DNA from 2 places in the Nocardioides sp. Bht2 genome. Region 1 is predicted to be linked to the other one. Evidence: predicted binding sites of a transcription regulator. Region 1 holds the regulator's gene; the other holds the start of a gene.
What was found. The regulator LexA, encoded in region 1, represses DNA repair genes until DNA is damaged. The targets are predictions, from matches to a motif close to TCGAACANNTGTTCGA.

Region 1 (8,175 bases):
TGATCCGGTACACCTGGAGCATCGTGCTCCCGGTGACCCTGGCGATGATCTTCACGACGGTGCTCCAGCCCCCGGCCTACTTCCTGGAACGCCACCTCAAGCTGCCGTCGGCGCTGGCTGCGGCCACCGTCATGCTCGGCTCGTTCTCGGTGATCGGTCTGCTGATCTACGTGATGGCGCCGTCGGTCGCCGACCAGTCCACGCAGCTCGCGGACGACGCCGTCAAGGGGATCAACCGGCTGAGCGACTGGCTCGCCGAGTCCGACCTCGGGGTCTCGGCCAACCAACTCGACGAGATGCTCACCTCGGCCGAGGAGAAGATCAAGGACAGCGCGGGCACCATCGCCTCGGGTGTCCTGGTCGGCGTCAACATGGCGACCAACATCGTGCTCAACCTGGTGCTAGCCCTGGTCCTGACCTTCCTCTTCATCAAGGACGGCCGCCGGTTCCTGCCCTGGATCAAGAACAACTCGGGCCCCACCGCCGGTCCGCACCTCTACGAGGTTGGCAATCGGATCTGGGCAACGCTGGGTGGCTTCATCCGGACCCAGGCTCTGGTCTCAGCGATCGACGCGGTCTTCATCTACATCGGTCTGATCGCGGTCGGCGTCCCATTGGCCTTCCCGCTCGCGGTGATCACCTTCTTCGCCGGCTTCATCCCGATCATCGGTGCGGTCAGTGCCGGTGCCCTGGCGGTCCTGATCGCCCTGGTCTCGGTCGGTCCGCTGAAGGCGCTGATCGTGTTGGCCGTGATCCTCGCGGTCCAGCAGTTGGAGGGCAACGTCCTCTCGCCGCTGCTCCAGTCGCGGTCGATGAACCTGCACGCTGCTGTGGTGCTGCTCTCGGTCACCCTGGGCAGTTCGCTCTTCGGCATCATCGGCGCCTTCCTGGCGGTGCCGGTGACCGCGATCGTCGCGGTGATACTGCGGTACCTCAATGAGCAGGTCGCGCTCAACTCCACCGACCCGGATCCGGTCGAGGAGGACCTTCAGGAGGGCGACGAGCTGGTCAATCCGCCTGACGAGATCCCCGAGGAAGCGCACTACCCGGAGGACTGAACCCAGCTCGGTGGCCGTGACGACGGCGCCGAGCCGTCAGCCCTTCACGCAGCGCCCGGTGGCGCGCACCGCGTAGGCGCCGAGGCTGCCGTAGTCGCTGTAGCCGGTGGTGAGCGGATCGCGGGCACCGACGCCGTCGACGGTGACGTACCAGGTTGCCTTGCCGCGGATGCCGTAGGTACCGCTGATCGAGGCGCTGAGCCCGGTAGCGGCGCCGCTGGACGGCGAACCGGGGTTCTTTGTGGTGGTCTTCGTCCTGCCGGCTCGGCGCAGCGACAGGGCCGCATCGAGGTTGGGGCCATTCGCCGCCGGGGTGACGCTGACCCGGAGCTTCGCGCGACACGTGGTGACGATCTTGAAGACGTCCCGATCCGCGCGCGTGGAGATCACCCCTGACGACGCCACCTTCCGGCGCAACCGCTCCACACCGCGGACGCCGTTGGGGTGATCGTCGCGCACCAGCGGCGCGCCGTTGCTGGTGATCAGCGCGATGTCGTCCTGATTACGGCTCGGGTTGTTGTACTCGCTGGCGCTCCATTGGGTCAGGTGGTTGAGCGACGAACCCATCAGCGGCGCCCAGATCCCATGGCCGGCGTAGTACTCCACCGCGCCGAAACCGAGCAGACCGCCGGCAGTGCCCTGGTGTTCAAGGCCCAACGTGTGACCGGCCTCGTGAGAGACCACGTCGGCGACCTGGCGAGGTGAGTTGTTCACCTCGGGGGAGAAGGCCCAGATGATCCGGGCGTGGTTGGCATCGGTACGGGGGAAGACCCCCAGCAACGCGACACCGGCACACCCGGGTCCGCCGCAGGTAGCGTTCCGAGCGGCCACGCTGCTGGTCACCACGGCGTGCACGCCGTAGCGCTGATCGGCGTTGCTCGTCCGGCTCAGGTCGCTGGCGGGCGGCCGGACGGTGGTCACATTGATGTTGAACGGGGCGTAGTCCTCAGCGACCCGCGCCCAGGCCTCACGGATCGCCTTCTGTTCACCCGCGGAGAAGCCGGGGGAGCCATCGGTGTCGTACCCGGCATAGGTGCCGCAGGGCAGCCCGTTGTCGTTCCACTCCGTGTTGCAGACCTCCTCGCCGTCGAAATCGAGGTAGAGGGTGCGCGGCGAGGATGGGCGCGAGCTCAGCGCGACCGCGGACCGCTTCGCTGCCGCCCGGGCCTGGGTGGTCGCCCAGCTGGCGTCGCTGGTCCTCCGAGTCACCTCACCGGAGGCTGTGGCGTTGCTCGACTCGAAGTCGGCGAAGGCGACTCGCCCGTTCTCGTGCAACCGCACCGTCGGGTCGTCGACGAGAAGGTCGCGGAGCTCGGAGACACTGGTGTCGGCGAGACGTGCCGCTTGGCGCAGCTCGTCGGCCTGGACGAGTTGCCCGCGGGCCGTCCGCAGTGGCTCGACGCGGTCGCCCGCGGCTGGGGCGCCCGGAGACAGGGCGCCCACTGTCGCCAGTGCGAGCAGCGCACCGCCCGCAGCGAGCCGTGCCCGTGGCCCGCGGCCGCGACGTTGTTGCAGGGGAGCGGTCGGCAAGCGTGAAGGCTGCATGCCCTGACAACGACAGATGCCCCACGGGGTTCCGTGAGGCATCGAGTCGCGAAGGAAGAACGTCAGAGGCGGCGCAGCACCGCGGTGACGATGCCGAGGATGCTGGCGTGGGTGCCGTCGATCGGGTCGTAGGCCTGGTTGTGCGGCATCAGCCACACCTCGCCGTCCTTCTTCTTCAACGTCTTCACCGTGGCCTCGCCGTCGATCAGTGCTGCCACGATCTCACCGTTGTTGGCGGTCGGCTGCTGACGGATCACCACGTAGTCGCCGTCGCAGATCGCGGCGTCGATCATCGAGTCGCCGGAGACCTCCAGGAGGAAGAGGGTGCCTTCGCCGACCAACGTCTTGGGAAGCGGGAAGATCTCTTCGACCCGCTCCTCGGCAAGGATCGGGCCACCGGCGGCGATCCGGCCCACGACAGGGACGTAGGCCGCAGCCGGAGCGGCGTCGCCGATCCCCGTCTCATCGATGATGCTCTCCTCGGCGGCACCGAGGACGGAGGCGGCTGCGGCGTTGCCGGGCTCGAAGACCTGGAGCGCCCGGGGCCGCTTCGGGTCGCGCTTGATGAACCCCTTGTTCTCCAGGACCTTGAGCTGGTGGGCCACCGAGGACGAGCTGGTCAGGCCGACCGTCTCGCCGATCTCCCGCATGCTCGGCGGGTAACCGAGCTTGTCGAGGGAGGCGCGGATCGTCTCCAGGATCCGCTGCTGGCGGGGTGTCAGTCCGGTGGCGTCCGGCGGCCCATCGGGCAGCTCGCTGACCTTGCGGGCGTCGTGGCGAGGAGTCATCAGTGGGTACTTGCCTTCCGCTTGGTCGTCCGTGCCCGAGTCCTTGGCACTGGCTTACTACTCTGCCTTAGAGGCGCCGGTACTCTCAAACAAATGTTCGAACTCGGCGTGTCGACCGGGGCTGGCTACTGGACCGGGATGTGCAGGGTCTGGCCGGCCTGCAGGGCCGAGGAGTCGAGCGCGTTGAGCTGCTTGATCGTCTGCACCATCTCGCGGACCTCGCCGTCGTCGGCGATCTCGGCCGCGATCGCCCAGAGGGTCTGGCCGTGGTCGACGCGGATCATCTCCGTTTGGGTGGGGGTGCCGCCCGCGGAGTTGGTCGCGACCGAGCTGGTGCCGAGTACGAGCGCTGCGGCCATCACCATCAAGCAGGCGGCAACGAAGACCACGATCCGTCCGCGCCGGGTGAGGCGAAGAGTGGGTCGCGAAGCAGCGATGCGGGGACCGGCGACGGTGATGGTGCTCATGGGAGACCTCCGGGGGGAAGTAGGTCGGTTGCTGTGTCAGACCGACCCTTTCGCCCACCTCCGACAGAATCCCTTCGTCGGAGCCAGTCGATCAGTTGTTCGATCGAACACAGGTACGAAGTTAGAGCATGTGTTCGAACGATGCAAGCATTTCGGGGAACAAATGTTCGAACGCCTCCGGGGTGGTCCCGGAGGCGTTCGAACGATGCGGTGCTGCTGCGGCGTCAGCGGACGGTGAAGCTCCGCGACCAGCGCTCGGTGCACTCCAGCTTGGCGGCACCCTTCGGCGAGTAGACCGGCGGGAGGTAGACCGTCAGCCTGCCGGTCTTCCCGCGCGGCAGGACGAAGCTGCCGTTCTTCTTCGTAGTGGTCTTGGAGACCTTCTTGTTGCCGCGGTAGACGACCACCGGCACCTTGCTCTGGCAGGCCGTCTTCGAGGTCGCGGCGACGACCTTGCCGACGAACGCCTTCTTGGACTTGTTGTACTTCGCCTTCAGGGTGCGCTTGACCTCAGGACAGCCGGAGAAGGTGTTCGCCTTGACGGTGGGGCACTTGTCGCCCGAGACGAGGCCGTCGCCGTCGCGGTCGGCGTCGCACGCGTCGCCGATCCCGTCCTTGTCCTGGTCGGCCTGGTTGGCGTTGGCGCGGGTCGGGCAGTTGTCCTTGTTGTTGAGGACGCCGTCGCCGTCCATGTCCGGGTCGCAAGCATCTCCGAGGCCGTCCCGGTCGAGGTTCGACTGGCTGGTGTTGGCCACCGTCGGGCAGTTGTCCCGAGTGTCCGCGACGCCATCCTTGTCGTAGTCGCAGTCGTAGGTCACGACCGCGGACCAGGAGTGCATCTGGCCGTTCTCGCTCCGGCCGACCTGGCGCGGGGTGGTCAGGGTCCAGGCCCCGTCGGCCGTCCTGCCCTCGAAGCGTGACAGGTTCTGCTTGGGCGCGTACGAGCCAGGCCCGCTGCGCTTGTTGATCGACGTGCTGGAGGCGTCGTCGAAGGTGATGCCGAGCAGCGGCTCATTGGTCTCGGACCAGTCGCCGAGCCAGTCGTTCTTCAGGACGGCGGTCGCGCCCTCATGGCTGATCTTGATCTCGTAGGCCCGCGACTCGCCCTTGTCTACGGTCATCGAGACCTTGGCCAGCGCCTTGAGCACCTTAGGCGCTACAGCGCCGGTGCTGACGTTGGCGGTGAAGGTGCTGCCAGCGGTGACGGCGCCGGTCGTCCCGGTGGCGTTCACCGTGCAGACCACGGGCGTCACCGCGGCTTCCGCCGCCGTCGTCGTGGAGACAGTGGTGAGCGCGGTCAAGCCGGCCGCAGAGACCGCGAGTGCGAGACCTGAGCGAATGGCTACGCCAAGGCGCGACGTCATATGGGTTCCCCTCCCAGAGTGCTTCAGGCCGCCTCCCCTCGGGGCCTTTCGACCCCGGCAGTCTAGGCCGGATGGAGGGGTCGGGTAGGACCTTTGGAGGAAAAGGCAGGACCTCTCCTCGAAGGGTCAACGAGCCGATCCGGGTGAGGTGACGGCGGCCCGCGTTCACCTCACGCCGAGTGGCACCCGGATCACGCCCGCCGCCACGCCGCCCACAGTTCGGCGTAGCGTCCTTCGTGGGCGATCAGCTCGGCATGGGTACCGGCCTCGACGACGGCGCCGTCGTGCATCACCAGGACCCGGTCCGCGGTCGCCGACTGGGTGAGTCGATGCGCGACGACCAGCGCACCGCGCCCCTCGGTGATCGCCAGCGCCGCCAGTTCCAGGTCGCGGGCACCGGCGGAACCGGCTTCAGCGGTCGCCTCGTCGAGGACGACGAACCAGGGGTCCGCGAGCCAGACCCGGGCCAACGCCAACTGCTGCGCTTGAGCGGGGGTCAGCGGGTGGCCGCCGTCGCCGACCACGGTCTCGAACCCCTCGGGCAGTGCGGTGACCCAGCCGTCGGCCCCGACCAGGGTGACGGCTTCCTGCAGTCGGGCCGGGCTCGCAGCGGGGTCGCCGAGGGTGAGCGCGTCTCGGATCGTTCCGGAGAAGATGTGGACGTCCTGGCTGACCAGGGCGACCCGGCTGCGGAGGGCGGGGCCGTTCAGGTTGCGGTACGGCTCCCCGGCCAGGGACACCTCACCGACGCTCGGCGTCAGTACCCCGCCTGCGATCGCGCCCAGGGTGGTCTTCCCCGCTCCGGTCGCACCGACCACGGCGACCCGTTCACCGGGGGCGATCTCCAGGTTGAGCGGGGCCAGCGCGGTGCGGCCGGCCAGGTAGGAGTGAGCGACGTCGTCCAGGCGCAGCGAACCGGGGTCAGCCGGGGCTGCCGCGGCCTGCGGCGGCTTCGCCACCTGAGTGACGCCGACCAGGCGCGAGAGGGAGGCCCCGGTCGACTGCAACTCGTCGAAGAGGTAGAGCAGGGCGCCGATCGGATTGAACAGCCGGTGGAAGAAGAGTGCGGCCGCAGTGACCGCGCCCACCGTGACGGCGTCCTCGCGGACCAGCCAGAAACCGACCCCGAGAACCGCGAGCAGACCGATCAGCTCGGAGCGGTTGCTGCGTGCGCCGAACCGGGTGAGCATCGCGAAGACGCCCAACGAGATCGACATCGCCGCGTCGGACCGCCGTTCGATCGCCTCGAGTCGCGGCGCCTGGTGGCCGAGAGCACGGAGGGTCCCGGCGCCACGGATGCCGCTGACCAGTGCCTCCGCCCGCTCGCCCTGGGCGATCCGCTCGGCGCGGTACATCGGACCGGAGCGGGGGAGGTACCAGCGCAGGCCGAGCAGATAGGACGGCGCGGCGAGCAGGCCGGCCAGGCCGAGCCGCCAGTCGAGGGCGAGCAGCCCGCCCACGGTGAAGGTGACCAGGATCAGCGAGTTGATCAGGACCGGGATCGCTTCGGAGAGCGAGGCGGCCACGGTCCGGGCGTCGTCGCCGACCCGGGAGAGGACGTCGCCCGCTCCGGCCGCCTCGATGCGGCCGGCGTCCAGGTGTAGCGCTCGATCCAGCACCTCCTCGCGCAGTTCGGCCAGTGCAGGTTCGCCGACCCGGGCGAGCAGCGCGACCGAGAGGACGGTGAAGAGTGCACCGACGACCGCAGCGACGGCGATCGCGGTGACCGGGACGGTGAGGGAAGCGCCTGGTTCGTCGATCGCATCGACGATCCGCCCGAGCATGAAGGGTGGCACCAGGGCGCAGAGTCCGACCACCACGAAGGAGGCGGCTGCGCCGATCAGCGTGATCCGGTGTCGGCGCAGCAGACGCCAGGCATAGCGGGCGGTGTCGCGGCCGGAGGCTACCGGCAACAGTTGGCGGGTACTCATCGCAGCACCAACTCCTGATAGTCGGGATGGTCGCCCAGGTCGTGGTGGGTGCCGCTGGCCACCACCCGGCCGTCGCGGATCAGGACGACCCGGTCGGCAGCCGCGAGCAGGGCCGGCGAGCTGGTGATCAGCCAGGTGGTCAACCCGCGCGGCTGGTCGTGGCGGAGAGCGCGAACGCCGGCGGCGATCCGGTGCTCGGTGACGGCGTCGACGGCGGTGGTCGGGTCGTGCAGGACGAGCCAGGGTGCGGCGCTCGCCAACGCCCGGGCGAGGGCCAACCGTTGTCGCTGGCCGCCCGAGAGCGCGGTCCCGTCCGGGGTGACGGCGGCGTCCAGACCGGCAGGGTCAGCGGCGACCACGTCGTCTGCGGCCGAAGCGTCGAGGAGCGCGGCCAGTGCGACGTCGTCGAGTAGGCCGGTGGGGTCGACGTTGCTCCGCAAGGTGCCCTCGAAGAGGTCGACGTGGTGCGGGATGACGGCCAGATGCTGGCGTCGGCTCTCCAGTGTCAAAGCGTCGAGTGCGACGCCGTCGAGCCGTACCGTCGCCGAGCCTTCGGCCAACGCGGCGAGCAGGTCGGCGGCGGTCGCCGGGTCGTCGACCGCGATGCCCAGGATCTCGCCGGGCGCCGAGGTGAATCGCAGCGCATCGGACTCGACGCTGACCGGCTTGGCCCGGCCCGGGTCGGAGAGCTGGTGGGTGCCGCTGCTGACCAGTGCCGGGCTGGCCAGGTAGTCGGCGATCCGGCGCGCGGAGCCGTGGGCCCGGGCGAACTGGGCGCTGAGGTCGCCGAGCCCGCGGATCGGCTCGGCGATGAACTGGGTGAGCCCGACGACCATCACCAGTTCGCCGATCGAGATCTCCCCGGCCAGTGCGGCCCGCCCGGCGAGGAGCGCGACGATGGCCAGGAAGAGGCCACTGAGCAGGTCGGTCACCCCCGTCATCGCCGCGTAGGACTCCGCGCTCCTGATGCCGGCGCGTTGTGCGTCGCGACTGACGGCGCGGTAGCGCTGGGCGGCGGTGTC
Region 2 (8,175 bases), on a different contig from region 1:
AACGGTGGTGGCGTCGGCCAGTTCCAGGAGATCTCCAAGGAGCTGCAGAAGGTCTCAGCCGGTAGGCCCGAGGAGATCAAGGCGTTCCTCCGCAGGATCAACACGTTCGTGAGCGGGCTCGACGATCGCAAGGAGTCGCTGACCGCGGCTCTCGACGGTCTGGAGCGCCTCGGTGCCTCGCTCGAGGCCGACAAGGAGAAGATCGTGACGGCGCTCGAAGACCTCAGCCCCGGTATGCAGGTGCTGGTCGACCAGCGCAAGCAGCTGGTGGCGATGCTCTCCTCGCTCGACAAGCTCTCGAAGGTCACCGTCGACACCTTGAACACCGCGCAGAAGGACATCATTGCGGACTTCAAGGCGTTGGAGCCGATCCTGGAACAGCTCGCCAAGGCCGGGACCGACCTGCCCAACGCGCTGCAGATCCTGCTCACCTACCCGTTCCCGGACTCCGTCCTGGAGGCGATCAAGGGTGACTATTTCAACGGCTTCGTGACGACGAACTTCCGCACTCCGGACAACTGCGGCGCCTTCGCCTGCGCCTGGCCGCAGCCCACCGACGGCTCCTTCGCGCGTGGCACTGCGAACCGAATGCAACCGGGGCTGAACTGGGACGACTACCCCGAGCTGACCGACCCCGGGCCGAAGCAGGGGAAGAAGAAGGACGGCGCCGCGACCCCCGCCGGACCGGCGCCCAGCCTGCTCACCCCGACCGACACGGCTCTGCCTGGGTTGCCGTCGCCGACGGTGATGATCTCGCCGACCGGTGAACCCAGCGCGTCGTCGCCCCCTTCGCATCCGACGCAACCGACCGAGACGGTCACGGGAGGTGGTGAGTAGTGCTCAGCCGCACTGTGCGCGTGAAGCTGACGGCGTTCGTCATCGTCGGGCTTCTCGCTACCTCGTACCTCGCCGTCAAGTACCTCGGCGTCGGCAGCTTCGGCGGCGACTACCGGGTCTCGGTCCAACTCCCCGAAGCGGGCGGTCTCTTCGAGAACGGTGAGGTCACCTACCGAGGCGTTCCGGTCGGACGGGTGGAGAGTCTGCGTGCCACCAGGGACGGCGTGAAGGTCGTGCTCCGGCTGGACGGCGGTGGGCCCGACATCCCCGCCGACGTTGACGTCGCGGTGGTCAACCGTTCCGCGATCGGCGAGCAGTACCTGCAGTTGGCCGGTGAGGACGGCGCCGACGATCTGCTCAAGAACGGCGACTGGATCGACGGCACCAACGCAGTGCTGCCGCCGCCGATGGACGACCTCCTCTTCAGCACCCGCAACTTCCTCAACTCGGTGCCGAAGGACGATCTGGCCACCGTGATCGACGAGGTCTACGAATGGACCCGCGACGGCGCCGAGCCGCTGCGCCAGCTGAACACCACCCTGTCGTCGTTCGCCGAGACCGCGCAGGCCAACTTCGTGGTCACCTCCTCGCTGATCCGGAACTCGGGCCAGGTGCTCGACACCCAACTCGCCTCCCAGGCCAGCATCAAGGCGTTCAGCCGCGACCTCGCGGTCTTCGCCAAGGCGATGGAGGAGTCCGACACGGAGATCCGGAAGCTGATCGAGAACACGCCTCAGGTGGCGCGCGAGTTCCAGAAGGTCATCCAGCAGGTCGGGGGGCCGCTGGGCGAACTGATGGCCAACCTCGTGACGCCGGCTCAGGTCTTCGGGGTCAACGCCGCCGGAGTCCGGAACTCGATGATCAACCTGCCGGACGCGATGAGCATCGGGTGGGCGGTCACCACCTCGCAGGGTCTGAACCTGGGTCTCGCCCAGACCTACTTCGATCCGGCCGCGTGCACCTCGGGCTACGGCGGTACCCAGCTCCGTCCCGGGGTGGAGACGTCGAAGGGTCAGCCGTTCAACACCATGGCCGGCTGTACGGCAGCGCCGTCGACGGGCACCGGTGTGCGTGGGACGAAGAGCCTGAAAACTCCTCGCGTCAATCTGCGTATGGCCGATGACCTGGGGCAGTTGATGGGACGATGACCCGCAACGAGGCTGATCGGGGGCTGATGGTGGACGACGCTGTGCGGGACGACGAAGGTGTGCGGGACGACGAACCGGTGCCGGGCAAGGAAACCGCGGGTGATGGCGGCGCTCCGACGTCGTCCACCTGGCTCCCCGGCTGGGCACCGTGGGGCCTGCTCGCGGTGAGCCTCGTCGTCCTGGTCCTCGGCGTCATGTTCTGGCGGGACGCCGAGCCTGACCCGGACGCGGCTCGGGCGGAACGGCGCGACGCGGTGATCGTGGCAGCGAGCAACAATCTCGCCGTCCTGCAGACCATGGACTACCAGAAGGTCGACGAGCACCTCGCCGCCTGGGAGGCGGCGACGACCGGCGTCCTCGGCGACCAGTTCGCCGATCAGGCAGACGAGAAGCGGCAGACCCTGATCGACAGTCAGGCGGTCAGCGTCGGCAAGGTGTTGAGTGTCGCCGTCACCGAACTCGGTGAGGACACCGCGACCGTGATCGCCTCGATCATCACCGAGGTCCGCGACTCCTCTGCTGAGGGTGGTGCCGTTGAGAAGCGCAACCGGTTCGCGGCCGATCTCGTCCGGGTCGACGGTAAGTGGCTGGTGGAGAACCTGAACACGGTGGGGGTGAACCTCAAATGACCTCTGTGCGTAAGTACGGCGTGCTGATCGTGGCGGTGATCTGCCTGCTTGCCGGCGTCGCCTTCTTCGGGCGCGGCTACGTCGTGAGCCGTGAGGACGCGCCGGACAACCAGGCGCTGATCGACGAGGCAGCGACAGAGCAGGTGATCAAGGAGGCGGCGATCGGGCTGGTCTCCGTCTTCAGCTACGACTTCGCGGATCCGGCGGCCAGCCAGGCCGCTGCCGACGACTTCCTCATCGGTGACGCGCGAGCCGAGTACGACACCTTGATGAAGACGCTGATGGAGCAGGCACCGGGGCAGGAGTTGGTGCTCAGCGCTGAGGTGTCGGCGACAGGTGCGAAGCGCGTCACCGACGACTCGGCGGAGCTCCTGGTCTTTCTCGACCAGCGGAGCCAGCGCTCCACCGACAAGGAGCTGACCGTCTCGGCGGCGATGGTGACCGTCGACCTGAAGCGGATCGGTGGCGCGTGGCGCGTGGAGCGGTTCGAGGTCCTGTAGTACTCGGGGCGGTAGCTCTCGAGACGCCGCGAGGCGTTGCCTCGGCGTCCGCTCAGGTGGCGCGGATGCCGAGGTCGCCGAGCGGGGCGACAACGGTGCCTGAGTCCTCGCAGACCCAGACCGGGTCCGGCCCGCCCAACTCGGGGTGGATGTAGAGGGCGTGGACGGCGTCGTCGCACCGCGGGCACAGCGGCCAGCGCCCGCGGTGCTCGAGCAGTTCGTCCTGGAGATCTTGAGCGACCAGACCGTCAAGGTACTGCCGACCGGCGGGCCACTGGTCCGACCACCAGCGGCGGTTGATCAAGATGTCCTCAAGGAGCGAAACAACCTCCGGCGATGCGCTGCCGGTGGCTTCGAGGTCGCGCATCACCAAGGCGCGTGCGGACAACAGGAAGTCGCTCATCTGGCCATTGTGGCGCGCTGGTGGTGAGCGGCTCCGTCGGCCCTGGGTGGGCCAGGGACGAAGTTCAGAAAACGCCCGCGGGCCGGAACTGGACCGAGACCCGCTGCCCGGCCTGGGCGACCTTCGGTACCGCATGCTCCCAGGTGCGCTGGCAGGAGCCGCCCATCACCAGCAGATCGCCGTGTCCCATGGTGAAACCGATCGTGCGGCCGCCGCCCCGGGGCCGCAGCGCCAGCTTCCGCGGATTGCCGAACGAGACGATGGCGACCACGGTGTCTTCGGTCCGGCCTCGGCCGATCGTGTCGCCGTGCCAGGCGACGGAGTCGTTGCCGTCGCGGTAGTTGCAGCAACCCGCCGTTGCGAACTCCTCGCCGAGCTCGGCGAGGTAGTGAGCACTCAGCGCCTCACGAGCCGCGGCCAGCGCCGGATGCGGGAGCTGGTCGCCGGCTGCATAGGTATGCAGCAACCTGGGGACATCGACCACCGAATCCCACATCGTGCGCCGCTCAGCGCGCCACGGGACCGCGGAGACCAGCGCCGCGAAGACGTCGTCCGCGGCCTGGAACCAGTTCGGTCGAACATCGACCCAGGCCCCGGCGCTCAGATGGGTTCGGCGGGTAGCGCTCAGCGAGGCCAGTGCGGCGCCCCCGGCTGTGTCATGCGACGTGCCACGGGCGGCAGGCTCCGGCGCCGCGACGGCGTCGAAGAGGGTGCTCTGCACTTCGATCCGACCCACCCCACGCTCCTCCCCGAACCGCCCGAACGCCTTCACGTTACATCTTCCATCGAACAATTGTTCGATAGACGCGCGCGCGTGGCGACGTCATGCGTTCCGTGGGAGCGCCTCCTCGCAACGTATGACGTCCCGCTGGGGGAAAGGAGTAAGGCCAGAAAAGGGGAGTGGCGCAGGTCACTTTTCCCCTAGGTTGGCCACCATGAGCACCCCGACCGCTGAGCCGGCCGCCCGCGTCGTGCAGTTGAGCAAGACCTACGGGGCCGGAGACGCGCTGGTCCGAGCCCTCGACAACGTCACCCTGGAGCTGGCTGCCGGGGAGTTCACCGCGGTGATGGGGCCCAGCGGATCGGGCAAGTCCACTCTCATGCACTGCTGCGCCGCGCTGGACACCGCGGACTCCGGGCAGGTCTACCTCGGCGACGTCGAGCTCAGCAGGCTCGGGGACCGGGAGCTCACTCGGCTCCGCCGCGATCAGATCGGCTTCATCTTCCAGTCGTTCAACCTGGTGCCCACGTTGACGGCGGAGGAGAACATCACGCTGCCGCTCAACATCGCCGGGAAGAAGCCCGAACCCGGGTGGTTCGACACGGTGATCGGCACTGTCGGGCTCGGCGACCGTCTTGCGCACAAGCCGAACCAGCTCTCCGGCGGACAGCAGCAACGGGTAGCGGTGGCCCGAGCGCTGGTGAGCAGGCCGGCGATCGTCTTCGCCGACGAACCCACCGGAAACCTCGACTCGCACTCCGGTGCCGAGGTCCTCAACCTGTTGCGCCGCAGCGTCGACGACTACGGCCAGACGATCGTGATGGTCACCCACGACCCGGTCGCTGCCGCCTACACCGACCGCGTGGTCTTCCTTGCGGACGGCCAGGTCGTCGACGAACTGCGTCAGCCCACCCGCGAACGGGTCCTGGAGATCATGACCGCGATGACGGCGCCGCGGCTCCGAGCCGACGAGGCGCGGTAATGCTGCGGGCCTCCCTCAAGAGCCTCCTCGGGCGCAAGCTGCGCCTCCTGATGAGCACCTTCGCGATCGTGCTCGGCGTCGGGTTCGTGACCGGGTCGCTCGTCTTCGGCGACACGCTCAACCGGTCGTTCACGGCGATCTTCGCCAGCACGGTCGGCGACGTCGTGGTCCGTCCGACCGGGGGCATCGCCGCCGACGGGACGCCGTCGGCGATCACCCTGCCGGCATCGCTGCGCAAGGAACTGCGGGCGGTCGACGGCGCCGCGCGGGTCGACGGCAACGTCACCGCACTCGGCGTCTATGTGATCGGCAAGGACGGCGACCCGATCGGCGGCAACGGCCCGCCCGCCATCGCCAGCAACTTCACCGACGCCCCGGCCGGTCACGGCCTGAAGGGGATCGAACTCCTACAGGGCCGACAGCCGGGCAGTATCGACGAGATCGCGCTGGACAAGGCGACCGCCGAGAAGGCGGGGTACCGGATCGGCGACACCGTTGAACTTGCCACCACGGCGGAGACTGCGTCGCTCAAGCCGCGCCTGGTCGGCATCCTCGGCTTCAGTGAAGGCGGGTCGCTGAACGGGGCCACCCTCACCGTCTTCGACACCGCAAGCGCCCAACAGCTCTTCCTCAACGGGGAGAAGGCGTTCAACGACTACTGGGTGACCGCGAAGCCCGGCGTCAGCCAACAGGAGCTGCGGGACCGGGTCGCGGCCGTCCTGCCCGACGGCGTCGAGGCCGTCACCGGTGACGACGCCGCCGACGAAGCGGCCACCGGCCTGCTCGACCAGATCGGGTTCCTGACCACCTTCCTGCTCATCTTCGCGGTGATCTCGCTGATCGTCGGGTCGTTCCTGATCGTCAACACCTTCTCGATCCTGGTCGCTCAACGCAGCCGGGAGCTCGCGCTGCTGCGCGCCCTGGGTGCGTCGCGCCGACAGGTGAAGGCGATGGTGCTCTTCGAGGCGTTCATCCTCGGCGTCGTCGGCTCGACCCTCGGCCTCGGCCTCGGCGTCCTGCTCTTCTTCGGGATTCGCCTCGGATTCGAGAAGTTCGGCCTCGACCTCGGCAGTACGCCGATGGTCTTCGAGCCGTTGACCGTCTTCCTCGCCTACGCGATCGGGATCGTGGTGACGATGGTCGCGGCCGCCATCCCGGCCTGGCGGACCGGGCGGATCGCGCCGATCGCAGCACTACGTGACGACGTCGCGTTGCCGGAGTCCAGCGTGCAACGTCGGCTGATCGGTGCGGTGATCGCGATCGGTCTCGGTGGGGTCGCTATCGCCGTCTCGCTCTTCGGTGATGTGCCGAACTCCGGTTACGTCCTGGGGCTGGGGGCGTTGGCGGTGCTGCTCGGTGTTGCGGCGGCCAGCCCGGTGCTGTCGCGGCCCTTGCTGCACGCCGCCGACCTGCTCTTCAGTCGGCTGTACGGGATGGTCGGGAAGCTGGCCGGCCAGAACTCGCTGCGCAATCCCCGGCGTACCGCGGCGACCGCCTCCGCGTTGATGATCGGGTTGACGCTCTGCACGTTGATGGCGATGCTCGGCTCCTCCGCGAAGGCCAGCGTCGACCGGGCGGTGGCCGAGAACTTCGTCGGCGACTACGTGATCTCCAACGTCTTCGGGGCGGCGTTCAGCCCCAGCATCGCCGACGAAGCGGCCAGCATCGACGGCGTCGAAGCGGTGACCCGGGTCCGGCTCCAGTTCGTGGAGAAGCCCGGCGGTGGCACCGCCGTCCTGCAGGGGATCGAACCCGACAGCATCGACGTCGGGGTGAAGGTCGAGATGGCGTCGGGGGCGACCGCCGAGGTGAAGAAGCCCGATGCGGTCCTGGTCTCCGAGAGTCAGGCGAAGGACGACAACCTGAAGCCGGGCGACACTCTGAAGATCGAGGTTCCCGCCGGGGAGGCGAGGCTGAGGGTCGCCGGGGTCTACCGCGACAACGAGCTCTTCGGTGACTCGTGGGTGGTCGGGCTGGAGGCGCTCAAGCAGATGGGCTTCCGGCCGGTCGACAACTACGTGATGATCCGGCTCGACGCCGGGGCGGACCGTACCCAGGTGCGGACGGCCCTCGATCGGCTCACCGAGCAACAGAAGCTGATCTCGGTCAAGGACCAGGAAGGGCTGGCTGACGAGGCGCGCGGACCGATCGACCGGATCCTGGCGTTGATCTACGGCCTGCTGGCCCTGGCGTTGTTGATCGCGGTGCTCGGCATCGTGAACACGCTGGCGTTGTCGGTGATCGAACGGACCCGGGAGATCGGGCTGCTCCGGGCGATCGGGCTCTCCCGACGGCAGTTGCGGCAGATGATCCGGCTGGAGTCGATCGTGATCTCCTTCCTCGGCGCGGTGCTCGGAGTGCTGCTCGGCCTGATCTTCGGGTACGTGCTGCTCAAGGACCTCGCCTCCCAGGGGCTCGAAGTGATCCAGGTGCCGTGGATCGCGATCGCTGCTTTCCTGGCGCTCTCCTTGGTGGTGGGTGTGCTCGCCGCGGTCTTCCCAGCTCGTCGTGCAGCCCGGCTCGACGTGCTTCAAGCGATCGCCACGGACTAAATACCGGCGCATTCGTGGACAGTGTCCGGAAGGTGTGGGACCAATAGGGCAAGGTTGATAGTCCGTCTGGGTCATATCGGGTCGGGAGACTCGCGGGTAGCGTCCGGCTACTTCTAGACTCGCCAACGTGAGCGATTTAGATGTACTGAGCAACGTGACGGGTCTCAAGCACGTCGCGGTGCGTGAGTACGTCCGCGACCTGATCGCCGGCGCCGAGGTCGGAGCACCCGCACCCTCCGAGCGCGAGCTCGTGCAGCGGTTCGGCGTCGCCCGGATGACGGTCCGTCAAGCGATCGACGCGCTGGTCGCCGAAGGTCTACTGGAGCGGATCCCCGGCAAGGGCACCTACGTGGCCCGCCCGCGGACCCGGGTCGGTGCCCTGCGTGGCTACACCGAGGAGATG

Region 2: a site for LexA is predicted at 4,303-4,318, ahead of ACLM5J_RS13390 (alpha-ketoglutarate-dependent dioxygenase AlkB). Genes of this name have one in related genera too.

What each region holds. Positions count from the first base shown of each region.
Region 1 covers NZ_JBLBWI010000001.1:195,876-204,050, reverse strand. The annotation lists gene ACLM5J_RS01020 (AI-2E family transporter) at 1-1,058, shown strand, start outside; gene ACLM5J_RS01015 (hypothetical protein) at 1,095-2,588, opposite strand; gene lexA (transcriptional repressor LexA) at 2,666-3,391, opposite strand; gene ACLM5J_RS01005 (LysM peptidoglycan-binding domain-containing protein) at 3,517-3,858, opposite strand; gene ACLM5J_RS01000 (thrombospondin type 3 repeat-containing protein) at 4,083-5,222, opposite strand; gene ACLM5J_RS00995 (ABC transporter ATP-binding protein) at 5,414-7,153, opposite strand; gene ACLM5J_RS00990 (ABC transporter transmembrane domain-containing protein) at 7,150-8,175, opposite strand, start outside.
Region 2 covers NZ_JBLBWI010000010.1:18,891-27,065, forward strand. The annotation lists gene ACLM5J_RS13365 (MCE family protein) at 1-837, shown strand, start outside; gene ACLM5J_RS13370 (MlaD family protein) at 837-1,985, shown strand; gene ACLM5J_RS13375 (hypothetical protein) at 1,982-2,614, shown strand; gene ACLM5J_RS13380 (hypothetical protein) at 2,611-3,114, shown strand; gene ACLM5J_RS13385 (hypothetical protein) at 3,167-3,517, opposite strand; gene ACLM5J_RS13390 (alpha-ketoglutarate-dependent dioxygenase AlkB) at 3,582-4,244, opposite strand; gene ACLM5J_RS13395 (ABC transporter ATP-binding protein) at 4,453-5,220, shown strand; gene ACLM5J_RS13400 (ABC transporter permease) at 5,220-7,772, shown strand; gene ACLM5J_RS13405 (GntR family transcriptional regulator) at 7,900-8,175, shown strand, end outside.